DNA from 2 places in the Variovorax sp. DAIF25 genome. Region 2 is predicted to be linked to the other one. Evidence: riboswitches for the same ligand, from Rfam matches in the RefSeq annotation. Region 2 holds a riboswitch; the other holds the start of a gene.
What was found. A riboswitch is a leader RNA that binds a small molecule or an ion and turns the genes downstream of it on or off. The one in region 2 is predicted to bind S-adenosylhomocysteine.

Region 1: linked by a shared signal. The riboswitch ahead of ahcY (adenosylhomocysteinase) and the one ahead of metH (methionine synthase) in region 2 are both predicted to bind S-adenosylhomocysteine.

The regions. Positions count from the first base shown of each region.
Region 1 is NZ_CP136636.1:6,654,489-6,661,931, forward strand. It holds gene rplM (50S ribosomal protein L13) at 1-133, opposite strand, end outside; gene R0232_RS30820 (hypothetical protein) at 325-1,392, opposite strand; gene R0232_RS30825 (23S rRNA (adenine(2030)-N(6))-methyltransferase RlmJ) at 1,584-2,540, shown strand; gene R0232_RS30830 (septal ring lytic transglycosylase RlpA family protein) at 2,557-3,222, opposite strand; gene metF (methylenetetrahydrofolate reductase [NAD(P)H]) at 3,276-4,100, opposite strand; gene R0232_RS30840 (TlyA family RNA methyltransferase) at 4,111-4,899, opposite strand; gene ahcY (adenosylhomocysteinase) at 4,909-6,348, opposite strand; S-adenosyl-L-homocysteine riboswitch at 6,419-6,486, opposite strand; gene R0232_RS30850 (hypothetical protein) at 6,638-7,306, shown strand.
Region 2 is NZ_CP136636.1:218,932-226,374, forward strand. It holds gene R0232_RS01040 (histidinol-phosphate transaminase) at 1-1,005, shown strand, start outside; gene R0232_RS01045 (MFS transporter) at 1,002-2,207, shown strand; gene R0232_RS01050 (homocysteine S-methyltransferase family protein) at 2,265-3,314, shown strand; gene R0232_RS01055 (LysR family transcriptional regulator) at 3,338-4,261, opposite strand; gene R0232_RS01060 (PACE efflux transporter) at 4,378-4,815, shown strand; S-adenosyl-L-homocysteine riboswitch at 4,885-5,009, shown strand; gene metH (methionine synthase) at 5,070-7,443, shown strand, end outside.

The DNA.
Region 1 (7,443 bases), 940 kb from region 2:
TATAAATGGCCTTGTGCTTGCCGCGCAGACGGAGGGCAACTTCGCTGGCTACCCGTCCGAGGACCTTGTCGGTCGCGTCAATCACAAACCACTCGTGCTTCACGTCAGCGGGTTTTGCGCTGAACGTGGTCATGAGATTTCTCTTTTCAAAAGAGGGTTTGGCGGGCCCTTTTCCACGGTCGGTTTTCCTCTGGTGGGAATCTCTTAGGTGGTGGAAGTACTTCGCCGCGGGGCCACAAAAACGCTGCGAAGCCCGCGATTATACGAAGAATCGGGGTTGGCGGGCAATTTTCCGGCCGGACGCCTCCCGACGCCCGGTTCGCCTCAGCGCCAGACCCGCACCAGTTCCAGCGTTTCCCGGGCCATCCCCAGGTAGACGCGACGGTATTCGGCCTCGAAACGGACCACCCGCGCCATGTCCGGCGAGTAGTAGGCCGTCGCCTTGAAAGGCAGCGCCTGCGCCGGCCCATTGCCCACGGCGGCGAACATCCAGCCCTGGTAGGCGATCTGCTGCACGGTCAGGTCCGCCCCGTCGACGGTGAGGCGGCTGGTGCCGACCACCGAGGCATCGAGCTCGAAGCGCGCCTTCTCGCCGTTGGAGGCGGTGTATTCGCTGCGCCAGCGCATGCCCGGCGCGAGCGCCGGCCGACCCCACCCATCGGGCGGCGAGGCCGAGTCGAACAGCCCGCCGGCCGGCGAGGACACCGAGACGAGCTGGCCATCGGCCTTCTCGATCCTGGCCCCCTGGTTGAACAGGATGCGGTCGCCGTCGATGCGGTCGACGCGGTAGTGCACCGGCGTGCGGACCTGCGTGAAGCCGTCGATCAACGCGTATTCGAGCGAATTGCCCTGGCGGAGCGCGAGAGGGCCCTGGGGCTTCGCGGCCGCGAGAGCCGGCGACGACGCAGCAACGGGAGGCGTCGGCGCTGGCGCTGGAGGAGATGCCGGCAACGGCGCGGCAACGGGCGTCGCCGCCACGACCGCCGACTCCTCCTTGCGCTCGGCCGTGGCCGGCAGATTCGACCGCACCACGGTGCCCGCCGCCACGGTGTTGTCGCGGTGATCGCCACGGTCGTAGAGGCGGTCCTCGCCGAACACCAGCCGGACCCAGGTCGGGTAGGTGTAGGCCGCGCCGGTGCCCACGTCGACGGCCGCGCCCAGCACCCCGCCGAGCAGGATGTTGCCGGCCAGCCCGGCATTGGCGCGCGACACCGCCTGGCCCGTGGCCGCGGGCTGGCCGCTCAGCTCGCAACGCATCATCAGGTTGCCGCCCGAGCGGCGCACCAGGGCGCTCTGCCCCGACAGCACCGAAGCGCTGCCCTTGTCGTTCGACAGCCGGCAATCGGCCCCCACCAGGGTCTCTCCCTTCGCGGTGAAGGTCTCGACCTTCACCGGCTGCTCGGTGCCCTGGGTGACCGACGCGCACCCCGTCAAAATAGACAGCACGCCCGCACCCACGCACAAGCCCCAGAATCTCCACCCTGCTCCACGCATTTGCGCCCCTCTTGTTAATTAATGTTTCCGGCGCGCGAGTCTAGCGATGCCGCCGGATGCATGCCTCCACCTTTTAGGTACTTTTTCTCATGTTCAGCTACCGCCACGCCTTCCATGCCGGCAATCACGCCGACGTGCTCAAGCACATGGTGCTGATCGCCACGCTCGATCACATGCTCGAAAAGGAGACCGCCCTGACGGTGGTCGACACGCACGCGGGCGCGGGCCTGTACCGGCTCGATGGCGACTACGCGGGCACCAGCGGCGAGGCCGCCGAGGGCGTGCTGCGCCTGGTCGCCGACCCCAAGGCCGCGCCGGCCCCGGCGGCCGCCCCCGCGACGACGGCGGCCGCCAAGAAGGCGGCCAAGGAAGCCGAGGCTCCGCTGGCCGATGCGCTCGCGCGCTACCTCGAGGTGATCCACGACTTCAATGCCAAGGGCGGCGCCCGCGTCTATCCGGGCTCGCCGTTCATCGTGCAGCACCTGCTGCGCGACCACGACCGGCTCAAGCTGTTCGAGCTGCATCCCACCGACAGCCGCACGCTCACGGCCAACATCGCGCAGCTCGAGGCCGGACGCCAGATCGCGGTGCTGCACGAGGACGGCTTCGGCAGCGCGACCAAGTTCCTGCCGCCGCCCTCGCGGCGCGCGCTGGTGCTGATGGACCCGAGCTACGAGCTCAAGACCGACTACGGCCGGGTGCTCGATTTCGCGGCCGAGGCGCTCAAGCGCTTCGCCACCGGCACCTACGCGGTCTGGTACCCGATCATTCCGCGGCCCGAGGCGCACGACCTGCCGCGCCGCCTCAAGACGCTGGCCACCAAGGCCGGCAAGTCCTCGCTCAATGTCACGCTGACGGTCAAGTCGAGCAAGATCACGACCGCGCCCAGCGGCGAAACGCGCCGCCCGGGCCTGCCGGCCAGCGGCATGTTCCTGATCAACCCGCCCTATACGCTGAAGCCGCTGCTCGAGGCCGCGCTGCCGCAGCTGGTGCAGAAGCTGGGACAGGACCGCAACGCCGGCTTCACGGTCGAAGCCGCGGGCTGATCCGCGCGGCGGCCGTTCAGCGCCGCCGTACCGGCGCGCGCCGCACCGGCGCCTTGCGGGCCGCCGCGGGCTGGGCCTGCGGCCGCACCGGCGCCACGTCGAGCGACGGCGTGTCGGTCTCGCCCGGCTGCGCCAGTTCGCCATCGCAGCGCATGCCTTCGCGGTCGATGACGGTCAGCGCCACCTGCTTGATGCCCAGGCTCGCGAGCCCGATGCGGTCGGCCGCGGCGCGGCTCAGGTCGATCACGCGGCCCTGCGTGTAGGGGCCGCGGTCGTTCACGCGCACCAGCACTTCCTTGCCGTTGACGAGGCTGCGCACGCACACGCGTGTGTTGAAGGGCAGGGTCTTGTGCGCGGCCGTCAGGGCGCCCATGTCGAAGCGCTCGCCGCTGGCGGTGCGGCGCTGGTGGAACTGGATGCCGTACCACGAGGCCCCGCCGCGCTCGAAGATCTCGCCACGCGGTTCGTCGCCCGGCAGGCCGTCGGCGGGCAGTTCATCGGGCCCGGTCACCGCGAGGTCGTAGCGCACCGAGGGCACGTTCGAACGCGGCTCGGCGCCGGGCGGCACGGTCAACTGGCGCGGGATCGGCGACAGGCTCTCCTGCGCCACGGTGCCCGACGCCGCGCCGCCCTCGGTCGCCGGCGGCATGGCGCAGCCCGCGAGCGCGCAGGTGCAGGCCACGAGCGCGGCGCGAAGCCCCGCGCGCAGCGAGCCTGGCGCCCGCGCCGCCCCTCTCAATCCAGGCGCTCCAGGACAGCCAGCGTGGCCGCCGACTGGTTCATCGTGTAGAAGTGCAGCGCCGGCACGCCGCCCTCGCGCAGCCGCGCGCACAGGTCGGTCACGACATCGAGGCCGAAGGCCTTGATCGAGGCCGTGTCGTCGCCGAAGGCCTGCAGCCGCAGCCGGATCCAGCGCGGGATCTCGGCGCCGCAGGCGTCCGAGAAGCGCATCAGCTGCGTCGAGCTGGTGATCGGCATGATGCCGGGCACGATCGGCGTGTCGATGCCGAGCGCGCGCGCCTCGTCGACGAAGCGGAAGTAGGCGTCGGCGCTGAAGAAGTACTGCGTGATCGCCGAATCGGCGCCGGCCTTCACCTTGGCCGCGAAGGCCTGCAGGTCGGCCTCGGGCGAACGCGCCTGCGGATGCACCTCGGGATAGCAGGCCACCTCGATGTGGAAGTCACGGCCGGTCGCTTCGCGAATGAAGGCCACGAGGTCGCTCGCGTACTGGAACTCGCCGCCGGCGCCGTAGCCGCTGGGCAGGTCGCCGCGCAGCGCGACCAGGCGCTTCACGCCCATGGCCTTGAGCTCGGCGAGCTGCGCGCGCACCGTCTCGCGCGTGGCGCCGATGCACGAGAAATGGCTGGCCGCGTCCACGCCCTCGGACAGGATCTCCTGCACCGCGCCGAAGGTGCCCTGGTGGGTGGAGCCGCCCGCGCCGTAGGTGACCGAGCAGAACTCGGGCTTGCGCGCATAGAGCTGCTGGCGTGCCGCGCGCAGCTTGACCGCGCCTTCGGGCGTCTTGGTCGGGAAGAATTCGAAACTCAGCGGAAGGCGCACCTGCGTCTCCTTAGGAACCGCCCGCGCCCGTCGCGCGCACGGCGTGAATGAAAAACTCGCGGTTGCCGTCGCCGCCGGCGATCGGGCTGTCGAACCAGCGCAGCACGCGCAACTCGAGCGCGGCGCAGGCGTCGCGCAGGCGCTTCTCGACGATCTCGTACATCGCCGCGTCGCGCACGATGCCGCCCTTGCCGACCTGGCCCGGCTGCAGTTCGAACTGCGGCTTGACCAGCATCAGCAATTGGCCGTCGTCCGCGAGGAACTGCACCACGGCCGGCAGCACCAGCGTGAGCGAGATGAACGACAGGTCGCCGACGATCAGGTCGAAGCGCTCGGCGAAAGGCTCCTCGCCCTCTTCCTGCAGGTCGTCGGCCGAAAGCGCGCGCGCATTGACGCCTTCGATGGCAAGCACACGCGCGTCCTCGCGCAGCTTCGCATGCAGCTGCCCGTGGCCGACATCGACGCCCACCACCCGGGCGGCGCCGCGCTGCAGCAGGCAGTCGGTGAAACCGCCGGTCGACTGGCCCACGTCGAGGCACAGCTTGCCGGCGGCATCGACGCCGCTGGCCTCGAGCGCGCCTTCGAGCTTGAGCCCGCCGCGCGAGACATAGCGCGCCTCGGCCGCATCGTCGAGCTCGAGCTCGGCCGACTCGGGCACCTCGTCGCGGTTCTTCACGACCGAACGCCACGCATCGGTCGAGCCCGCATCGCGCCAGCGCATGCCGCCGGCGATGAGCCGCACGGCCTGCGAGCGCGAGGCGGCGAGGCCGCGTTCCACCAGCAACTGGTCGGCTCGCATGCGCGGCGATCAGTAGCGGTAGCTGTCCGGCTTGTAGGGGCCGTTCTTGCTCACGCCGATGTAGGCGGCCTGGGCGTCGGTCAGCTCGGTGAGCATGGCGCCGACCTTCTTCAGGTGCAGGCGCGCGACCTTCTCGTCGAGGTGCTTGGGCAGCACGTAGACCTTGCCGGCCTGGTAGGCGTCGGGCTTGGTGAACAGCTCGATCTGGGCGATGGTCTGGTTCGCGAACGACGACGACATCACGAAGCTCGGGTGGCCCGTGCCGCAGCCCAGGTTCACGAGGCGGCCCTTGGCCAGCAGGATGATCTTCTTGCCGTCGGGGAAGGTGATGTGGTCGACCTGCGGCTTGATCTCTTCCCATTCGTACTTCTCGATCGACGCGACGTCGATCTCGTTGTCGAAGTGGCCGATGTTGCAGACGATGGCCTGGTCCTTCATCTTCGCCATCGTGTCGTGCGTGATGACGTCCTTGTTGCCGGTGGTGGTCACGAAGATGTCGGCCTTGTCGGCCGCGTATTCCATCGTCACGACCTTGTAGCCTTCCATCGCGGCCTGCAGCGCGTTGATCGGGTCGATCTCGGTGACCCACACCTGCGCCGACAGCGCGCGCAGCGCCTGGGCCGAGCCCTTGCCCACGTCGCCGTAGCCGGCCACGCAGGCCACCTTGCCGGCGATCATCACGTCGGTCGCGCGCTTGATGCCGTCGACCAGCGATTCGCGGCAGCCGTAGAGGTTGTCGAACTTGCTCTTGGTGACCGAGTCGTTGACGTTGATGGCGCGGAACAGCAGCGTGCCCTTGGCGCTCATCTCGTTGAGGCGGTGCACGCCGGTGGTGGTTTCCTCGGTCACGCCGATGATCTCGGCCGACTTGCGCGTGTACCAGGTCGCATCGACGGCCAGCTTGGCCTTGATCGCGGCGAAGAGGATGCGCTCTTCCTCGCTGCCCGGGTTGGCGATCACGCCCAGGTCCTTCTCGGCGCGCTGGCCCAGGTGCATCAGCAGCGTGGCATCGCCGCCGTCGTCCAGGATCATGTTCGGGCCTTCGCCCTTCGAGTCCTTGGGACCGAAGTCGAAGATGGCGTGGGTGTAGTCCCAGTAGTCCTTGAGCGACTCGCCCTTGATCGCGAACACCGGCGTGCCCGACGCGGCGATCGCGGCGGCCGCGTGGTCCTGCGTCGAGAAGATGTTGCACGAGGCCCAGCGCACCTGCGCGCCGAGGGCCTGCAGCGTTTCGATCAGCACCGCAGTCTGGATCGTCATGTGCAGCGAGCCGGTGATGCGCGCGCCCTTGAGCGGCTGGCTCTTGGCGAATTCCTCGCGGATGGCCATCAGGCCGGGCATCTCGGTTTCGGCGATGCGGATTTCCTTGCGGCCCCAGGCAGCGAGGGAGAGGTCGGCGATCGCCTGGTCGGCGGACGAAACAGGGGTGGGCTTGAGAACAGCGCTCATGTGAAGTGAACTCCAGAACTGTGTTTGAACGAGGCCACTGCGTCGGGGGAAAAAGACTCACCGCGAGAACAGCGGATGAGCGTGGTTGCGATGGGTCCGAGCCTCACGCCTGGCGGCGCTGCAACGCTCCTCGGAAGCGGCGGATTGTAGACGTGCCGGACACGGGCGCCAACGGCCGGGGCTTCCCACATCACGGAACGCGAGGGCGCGCCAACACCCCGCGTCATGCAGGGCTCAGAGTCGAGGCGTACAACGCTGCCTGCATTCCTTTTCCGCGAAAGCCCCTCCGATGCGTTCATCCCGCCTTTCCCCTCCCTCGTCGTCCAGCGCGCGCCGCGCGCTCTGCACGGCGGCCCTGCTCGGCCTCGCCACTCTGCCGGGCCTGTCCTTCGCGCAGCAGGCGCAGGCCGCGCAACCCGTGGTGCGCGTGCGCGGCACGCTGGTCTACGCCGATGCGAGCAAGCTCGTCGTCAAGGACCGCGGCGGCGAGGTCGTGAGCCTCGCGCGGCCCGCGGACATGTCGCTGTCGGAGGTCTATCGCATCAAGCTGTCCGACATCAAGAAGGGCAGCTTCATCGGCACCGCCGCGATGCCGCAGGCCGACGGCTCGCAGAAGGCGCTCGAGGTGGTGGTGTTCCCCGAGGCCGCGCGCGGCACCGGCGAGGGCCACTATCCCTGGGACCTGCAACCGCAGAGCACCATGACCAACGCCACCGTGGCCGACCTCGCGGCCGCGCCGCGCTCGGTGCGCGGCGGGCAGCAGCTGCGCCTGTCCTACAAGGGCGGCGAGAAGACCGTGATCGTGCCGCGCGACGTGCCGGTCGTGACCTTCCGCGCCGGCACCGAGGCGCTGCTGGTGCCGGGCGCCAAGGTGCTGGTCAATGCGCAGGAGCGCAACGGCACGCCGACCGCGCTGCGCGTGGTGGCCGGCCGCGACGGCTTCACGCCGCCGATGTAAGCCGTTGCCGCTACCCGCCGGCGCTCCAGCGAGCGCCGGTGCCGCGGCGCACACCATCCCTTCGGGAAATCCCCCAGGCAAATCCGCGGCCGCGATCGCCGCGGCAGGGTCGTCGCGGCGTATCGTGGCGGCGGACC
Region 2 (7,443 bases):
AACCCCTATGGCGCGAGCCCGGCGGTGGCGCGCGCGCTGGTCGACCTGGCGGCGCGCGCGGGCACCTACCCCGATGCCCACTGCACCGCGCTGCGCGCCGCGATCGCCGAACGCACTGGCGCGCAGCCATCGGAACTGGTGATCGGCAACGGCTCGGAGGACATCCTCCAGATGCTGTGCCAGGCCTTCCTGGGCCCCGGCGACCGCGTGCTCACGCAGCGCCCGGCCTTCGGCCTGCACGAGATCTATCCGCGCATGATGGGCGCGCAGGTCGAGCTGCTCGCGCTCACGCCCGAACTGGGCTTCGACATCGAGGCCTGGTGCGCGGCGCTCGCGCGCGGCCCCAAGCTGGTGATGCTGGCCAATCCCTCGAACCCGGTCGGCTGCATGTTCGACACGCGGGACTTCGAGCGCCTGCTGGCCGCCGTGCCCGCGGGCACGCTGCTGGTGGTCGACGAGGCCTACTACGAATACGCGCGGCTCGCGAGCGGCTACCCTGACGTGCTCGCGCGGCTGCGCGGCGACGCGGTGGCCTTCCCGTGGATCGTGCTGCGCACCTTCTCCAAGGCCTGGGGCCTGGCCGGCCTGCGCGTGGGCTACGGCATCGCTTCCGACGCGGCGCTGGTGCAGCTGCTCGACCGCGTGCGCACGCCGTTCAACGTGAACCTCGCGGCGCAGGCCGCGGCGCTCGCGGCCTGGGGCGACGAGGCCTGCATGCAGGCGGCCGTGGAACAGACGGCGCGGCTGCGCGACGCGCTGGCCGCGCAGCTGCGCGCGCGCCACTGGCCGGGGCTGCGCATCGCGCCCTCGGCGGCCAACTTCCTGTTCATCGACCTGGGCCGGCCGAACGGGCCGGTCAACGAGGCGCTGCTGGCGCGCGGCATCATCGTCAAGCCGTGGAAGGAGCCGGGCTTCGAGCGCTTCATCCGCGTCTCGGTCGGCGCGCCGCATGAACTCGAGCGTTTCGTCGCGGCGATGGACGCGATCATGTCGAAGGCGCCATGAGGCTCTTTCGCGGCTGGGGCGTCGTCGCGGCGGCCCATGTGCTGCTGGCGCTGGTGTTCGGCGCCGCCTATTCCTTCGGCGCCTTCTTCGCCGGCATCCAGGCCAGCTTCGGCGCCGGCCGCTTCCCGGTCGCCTCGCTGTTCTCGGCCACGGCGCTGCTCTACTACATCGTCGGCGCCTTCTCGGGCGCGCTGGCCGACCGCTTCCCGCTGCGCGCGGTGGTCGGCACCGGCATCGTGCTGCTCGCGGCCGGCTTCGCGCTGGCCAGCCTGGCGCCGTCGCTGGCCGTGCTGTTCGCGCTGTTCGGCCTGTTCGTCGGCTTCGGCGTCGGGCTGGTCTACGTGCCGGCGGTGGCCGCGGTGCAGCGCTGGTTCGTGCGCCGGCGCAGCCGGGCCTCGGGGCTGGCGCTGGCCGGCACCGGGCTCGGCACCTTCGTCGGCCCGGTGACGGCCGGCGCGCTGCAGCAGCACCTGTCGTGGCAGGCCACGATGCAGCTGTTCGCGCTCGGCATCCTGCTGCTCGGCGGCGTGGCGGCCTGCGCGATCCGGGCCCGGCCGCAGGAGCTCGGCCTGCTGCCCGACGGCGATCGAGTCTCCGTGTTGGCGGGCGCGCCGGTCGAGACCGGCCTGCGCTGGCGCGAGGCGGTGCGCGGCGCCTGCTTCTGGTGGTACTTCGCGGCCATCGGCTGGGGCTCGATCGGGCTGTTCGTCGCGCTGGTCCACGTGGCGCCGGCGGCGCAGGGGCTGGGCATCGGCGCGGCCGACGCCACCTTGCTGATCGGACTGATCGGCGTGGGCAACGTCGGCGGCCGGCTGGTGCTCGGCGGGCTCGGCGACCGGCTCGGTGCGCGCCGGCTGCTCTCGCTGCTCACGCTGGCGCTGGCCGCGCTGCACCTGCTGTGGTGGGCGGCCGGCGGCTTCGCTTCGCTGGCGCTGTTCGCACTGCTGTTCGGCGCGGCCAACGGCGGCTGCATCGCGCTCTACCCGGCGCTGGCGGCGCGCTGGTATGGCACGCGCGCGCTGGGCGCCATCCTCGGCACGCTCTACATCGCGGTCGGCGTGGCCGCCTCGATCGGCGCCAGCGCGGCCGGCCTGCTGTTCGACCTGCGCGGCAGCTACGACCTGGCCATCCTCGCCAGCGGCCTGCTGGCGCTGCTGTCGGTCGGTTGCCTGGCGCGCGCGGCGCGGCACGCGCCGGTCTGAAGTCCCGAAGACCGCTTTGGCGGTGCGGCGCGGGCGCGTTTTCTACAATCCGGACCCATGAAGCCGATCGTCTACACCCGTGCCCAGCAACTGCCCGAGATCCTCGGGCGCCGCATCGCCATCCTCGATGGCGCCATGGGCACCATGATCCAGCGCTTCAAGCTCACCGAGGCCCAGTACCGCGGCGAGCGCTTCAAGGACTTCGAGCGCGACGTGAAGGGCAACAACGAGCTGCTGTCGCTGACCCGGCCCGACGTCATCTCCGACATCCACGAGGGCTACCTCGCGGCCGGCGCCGACCTGATCGAGACCAACACCTTCGGCGCGACCACCATCGCGCAGGAGGACTACAAGATGGCGCACCTGGCGCGCGAGATGAACCTCGAGTCCGCGAAGCTGGCGCGCGCGGCCTGCGACAAGTACTCCACGCCCGACAAGCCGCGCTTCGTGGCCGGCGCCCTCGGCCCGACGCCCAAGACCGCGAGCATCAGCCCCGACGTCAACGATCCGGGCGCGCGCAATGTCGATTTCGAGGCCCTGCGCGCCGCCTACTACGAGCAGACCGAGGCGCTGGTCGAGGGCGGCGCCGACGTGATCCTGGTCGAGACCATCTTCGACACGCTCAACGCCAAGGCCGCGCTGTTCGCGGTCGACGAGTATTTCGAGAACAGCGGCGAGCGCCTGCCGCTGATCATCAGCGGCACCGTGACCGACGCCTCGGGCCGCATCCTCAGCGGCCAGACCGTGACCGCCTTCTGGCACAGCGTGCGCCATGCGCGGCCGCTGGCCATCGGCCTGAACTGCGCGCTGGGCGCGGCGCTGATGCGCCCCTACATCCAGGAACTGGCGCGCGTGGCCGACGACACCTTCATCAGCTGCTACCCCAACGCCGGCCTGCCCAACCCGATGAGCGACACCGGCTTCGACGAGACGCCCGACGTGACCTCGCGCCTGCTGCACGAGTTCGCGGCCGAGGGGCTGGTCAACATCGTCGGCGGCTGCTGCGGCACCACGCCCGACCACATCGCGGCGATCGGGCGCGCGGTGTCGCCGGTGGCGGGGCGGCTGCTGAACAATGCGGCCGGGTTCTACAAGGAAGCGGCCTGAGCCCAGGCCCGTAGCCTCGCGTCTCAGGACGCGATAGGCACCGACACCCCGGCAGCCTGCCGCTCGCGCGAAATCAGCGCCACGAAGCGCTGCGCCCCCAGCCCCAGCGGCCGTTCGCGCGACCACACCACGTCCACCCACAGGTTCAGGCCGTTGCTGAGGTTCTCGAGCGGGATCTCGACCAGCGCGCCCGCCGCCACGTGCGGCCGCACGAAATTGCGCGGCAGCCAGCCCCAGCCGACGCCGGCGGTGATCAGGCTCAGGGCGGCCAGCGCGTTGTCGGTGCGCCAGAGGTGGCGCGCGAACACGCTGCGCGGGTCCATGGCCGTGACGAGGTCGCGGCCGGCCACCACGATCTGGCGGGTGGCGATCAGGTGTTCCTCGCGCAGGCGGCCGCCGGGCGCGGCGGCCAGCACCGGGTGGCCCGGCGCCATCACCGCGACCATGGTGTCGCTGCCCACCTCCTGGAAGCCCTCGCGCCCGTCGAGGCTGGGCCGCTCGAACACCAGCGCGAGCTGGGCCCGGCCGCTATGCAGCAGCGCCAGCGCGTCGGCCTGCGGCGCGGCCAGCACCTCGACCTGCAGCAGCGGGTACTCGTGCGCCAGCTCGGCCAGCGCGCCGCTCCAGGGCGCGGCCAGCAGCTCGGGCGCGATCGCCAGCGTGAGCCGTTCCTCCAGCCCCTGCGTGAGCGCCAGCGCCTGCGCGTCGAGCTGGCGCAGCTGCGCCGCCAGCGCGCGCGCCTGCGGCTCGAGCGAGCGCGCGGCGGCCGTGGGCCGGGGCTCGCGGCCCTTGCGGTCGAACAGCTGCAGGTCGAGCTCGGCCTCGAGGTGGGCGATGGCCATGCTGACCGCCGACGGCACGCGGCGCAGGGCGCGCGCGGCGGCCGAGAAGGAGCCGTGGTCGATCACGGCCAGGAAGACCTCGACGCTGTCGCTGGAGAAGCTCATGGCCGCCTCATGGGGTCGATCTTTCAATAAAACTGAAACAAGTTGACTTTTTATATCAGCAAGAGACACATAAAGTCCACGGATCGCAGTCACACAACAAGCCAAGAGAGTCCGTCATGCAGGGAATCCAGCGTCGCATCGTCTACATCACCCTCTACGAAGGGATCGCCATCGTGGCCGCCAGCGCCGGGCTGGCGCTGCTGACGGGCGCCGGCCTCGGCCATTCGGGCGCGCTGGCGGTGGCGGCCTCGGTCATCGCGGTGATCTGGAACCTGATCTTCAACAGCCTGTTCGAGCGCTGGGAGGCGCGCCAGGCGGTGCGCGGGCGCAGCCTCAAGCGCCGCATCGCCCATGCGATCGGCTTCGAGGGCGGCCTGATCGGGCTGCTGGTGCCGATGTTCGCCTGGGGCCTGGGCATCTCGCTGTGGCAGGCGCTGGTGATGGACCTGGGGCTGGTGGTCTTCTTCCTGGTCTACACCTTCGTCTTCAACTGGGCCTTCGACCGCGCCTTCGGGCTGCCGGCCTCGGCGGCGCCGGTCGCGCAGGCGGCCTGAGCCCTCCCGGCGGCCCGCGGATACACCCGCGGGCCGTTGGCACGGCCGGCAGCCGGTAAAATCGCCACCCCTTCCAAGGAGCGTTGCAGCGGCGGCGCGCGGGACCCCTGGTCCGCGCACCCGCCGTCAGGCTTGGAAGGCGCCTTCTCGCAGAACCTGCCCGGAAGGCCCGGTTGCAACGACGCTCACCTGACGTGTCTTCCCCTGCCCAGGTGAGCCCCATGAGCGATGTCCCCGCGCCTTTCGTTTCTCCCATGAAGCTGTCCGGTCTCGAACCGGTGGCCATCGGCGAGGGATCCCTGTTCGTCAACATCGGCGAGCGCACCAACGTCACCGGTTCCAAGGCCTTCGCGCGCATGATCCTCAACGGCCAGTTCGAGGATGCGCTGGCCGTCGCGCGCCAGCAGGTCGAGAACGGCGCGCAGGTGATCGACATCAACATGGACGAGGCCATGCTCGACAGCAAGGCCGCGATGGTGCGCTTCCTCAACCTGATCGCCAGCGAGCCCGACATCGCGCGCGTGCCGGTGATGGTCGACAGCTCGAAGTGGGAAGTGATCGAGGCCGGCCTGCGCTGTATCCAGGGCAAGGGCATCGTCAACTCGATCTCCATGAAGGAGGGCGTGGACAAGTTCAAGCACGAGGCGAAGCTCGTGAAGCGCTACGGCGCGGCCGCCGTGGTGATGGCCTTCGACGAGAAGGGCCAGGCCGATACCTACGAGCGCAAGGTCGAGATCTGCGAGCGCGCCTACCGCATCCTGGTCGACGAGGTGGGCTTCCCGCCCGAGGACATCATCTTCGACCCGAACATCTTCGCGATCGCCACCGGCATCGAGGAGCACGACAACTACGCGGTCGACTTCATCAACGCCGTGCGCTGGATCAAGCAGAACCTGCCGGGCGCCAAGGTCTCGGGCGGGGTGTCGAACGTGAGCTTCAGCTTCCGCGGCAACGACCCGGTGCGCGAGGCGATCCACACCGTGTTCCTGTACCACGCGATCCAGGCCGGCATGGACATGGGCATCGTCAACGCCGGCATGGTCGGCGTCTACGACGACCTCGAGCCCGAGCTGCGCGAGCGCGTGGAGGACGTGGTGCTCAACCGCCGGCCCGACGCCGGCGAGCGCCTCGTCGAAGTGGCCGAGAGCGCCAAGAGCGGCGCCAAGGACGACAGCAAGAAGCTCGAGTGGCGCGGCACGCCCGAGCAGCCGGTGCACGTCAACCAGCGGCTGTCGCACGCCATGGTGCACGGCATCACCGACTTCATCGTCGAAGACACCGAGGAGGCCTACCAGCAGATCCTCGCCAAGGGCGGCCGTCCGCTGCACGTGATCGAGGGCCCGCTGATGGACGGCATGAACATCGTGGGCGACCTGTTCGGCCAGGGCAAGATGTTCCTGCCGCAGGTGGTGAAGTCGGCGCGCGTGATGAAGTCGGCCGTGGCCCACCTCATCCCCTACATCGAGGAAGAGAAGCGCCAGGACGAGGCCGCGGGCCGCGACGTGCGCACCAAGGGCAAGATCATCATCGCCACCGTGAAGGGCGACGTGCACGACATCGGCAAGAACATCGTCACCGTCGTGCTCCAGTGCAACAACTTCGAGGTGGTGAACATGGGCGTGATGGTCCCGTGCCACGAGATTCTCGCCAAGGCGAAGGTCGAGGGCGCGGACATCGTGGGCCTGTCGGGCCTGATCACGCCGAGCCTGGAAGAGATGCAGTACGTGGCCGGCGAGATGCAGAAGGACGACCACTTCCGCATCAAGAAGATCCCGCTCCTGATCGGCGGCGCCACCACCAGCCGCGTGCACACGGCCGTGAAGATCGCGCCGCACTACGAAGGCCCGGTGGTCTACGTGCCCGACGCCTCGCGCAGCGTGAGCGTGGCGCAGTCGCTGCTGAGCGACCAGGCCGCGGCCTACATCGGCGAGATCAACGCCGACTACGAGAAGGTGCGCACGCAGCACGCCAACAAGAAGCAGGTGCCGCTGTGGCCGCTGGCCAGGGCGCGCGCCAACAAGACGCCCATCGACTGGTCGAGCTACGTGCCGCCCGCGCCCAAGTTCATCGGCCGGCGCGTGTTCCGCAACTTCGACCTGACCGAGCTCGCCAAGTACATCGACTGGGGCCCGTTCTTCCAGACCTGGGACCTCGCGGGTCCGTTCCCGGCCATCCTCAAGGACGAGATCGTCGGCACCGAGGCCGTGCGCGTCTACGCCGACGGCCAGCGCATGCTCAAGCGCCTGATCGAGGGCCGCTGGCTCAGCGCGAGCGGCGTGGTCGGCTTCTGGCCGGCCAACACCGAGAACGACGACGACATCGTGCTCTACACCGACGAGTCGCGCAGCGAAGCCGCGCTCACCTGGTACGGCCTGCGCCAGCAGACCGAGAAGCAGGAGATCGAGGGCACGATGCGCCCGAGCCGCTGCCTGGCCGACTTCGTCGCGCCGCGCGAGAGCGGCCTGAAGGACTACGTGGGCATGTTCGCCGTGACCGCGGGCCTGGGCGTGGAGAAGAAGGAGAAGTACTTCGTCGACGACCTCGACGACTACTCCGCGATCATGCTCAAGGCGCTGGCCGACCGGCTGGCCGAGGCCTTCGCCGAGGCCATGCACCACCGCGTGCGCA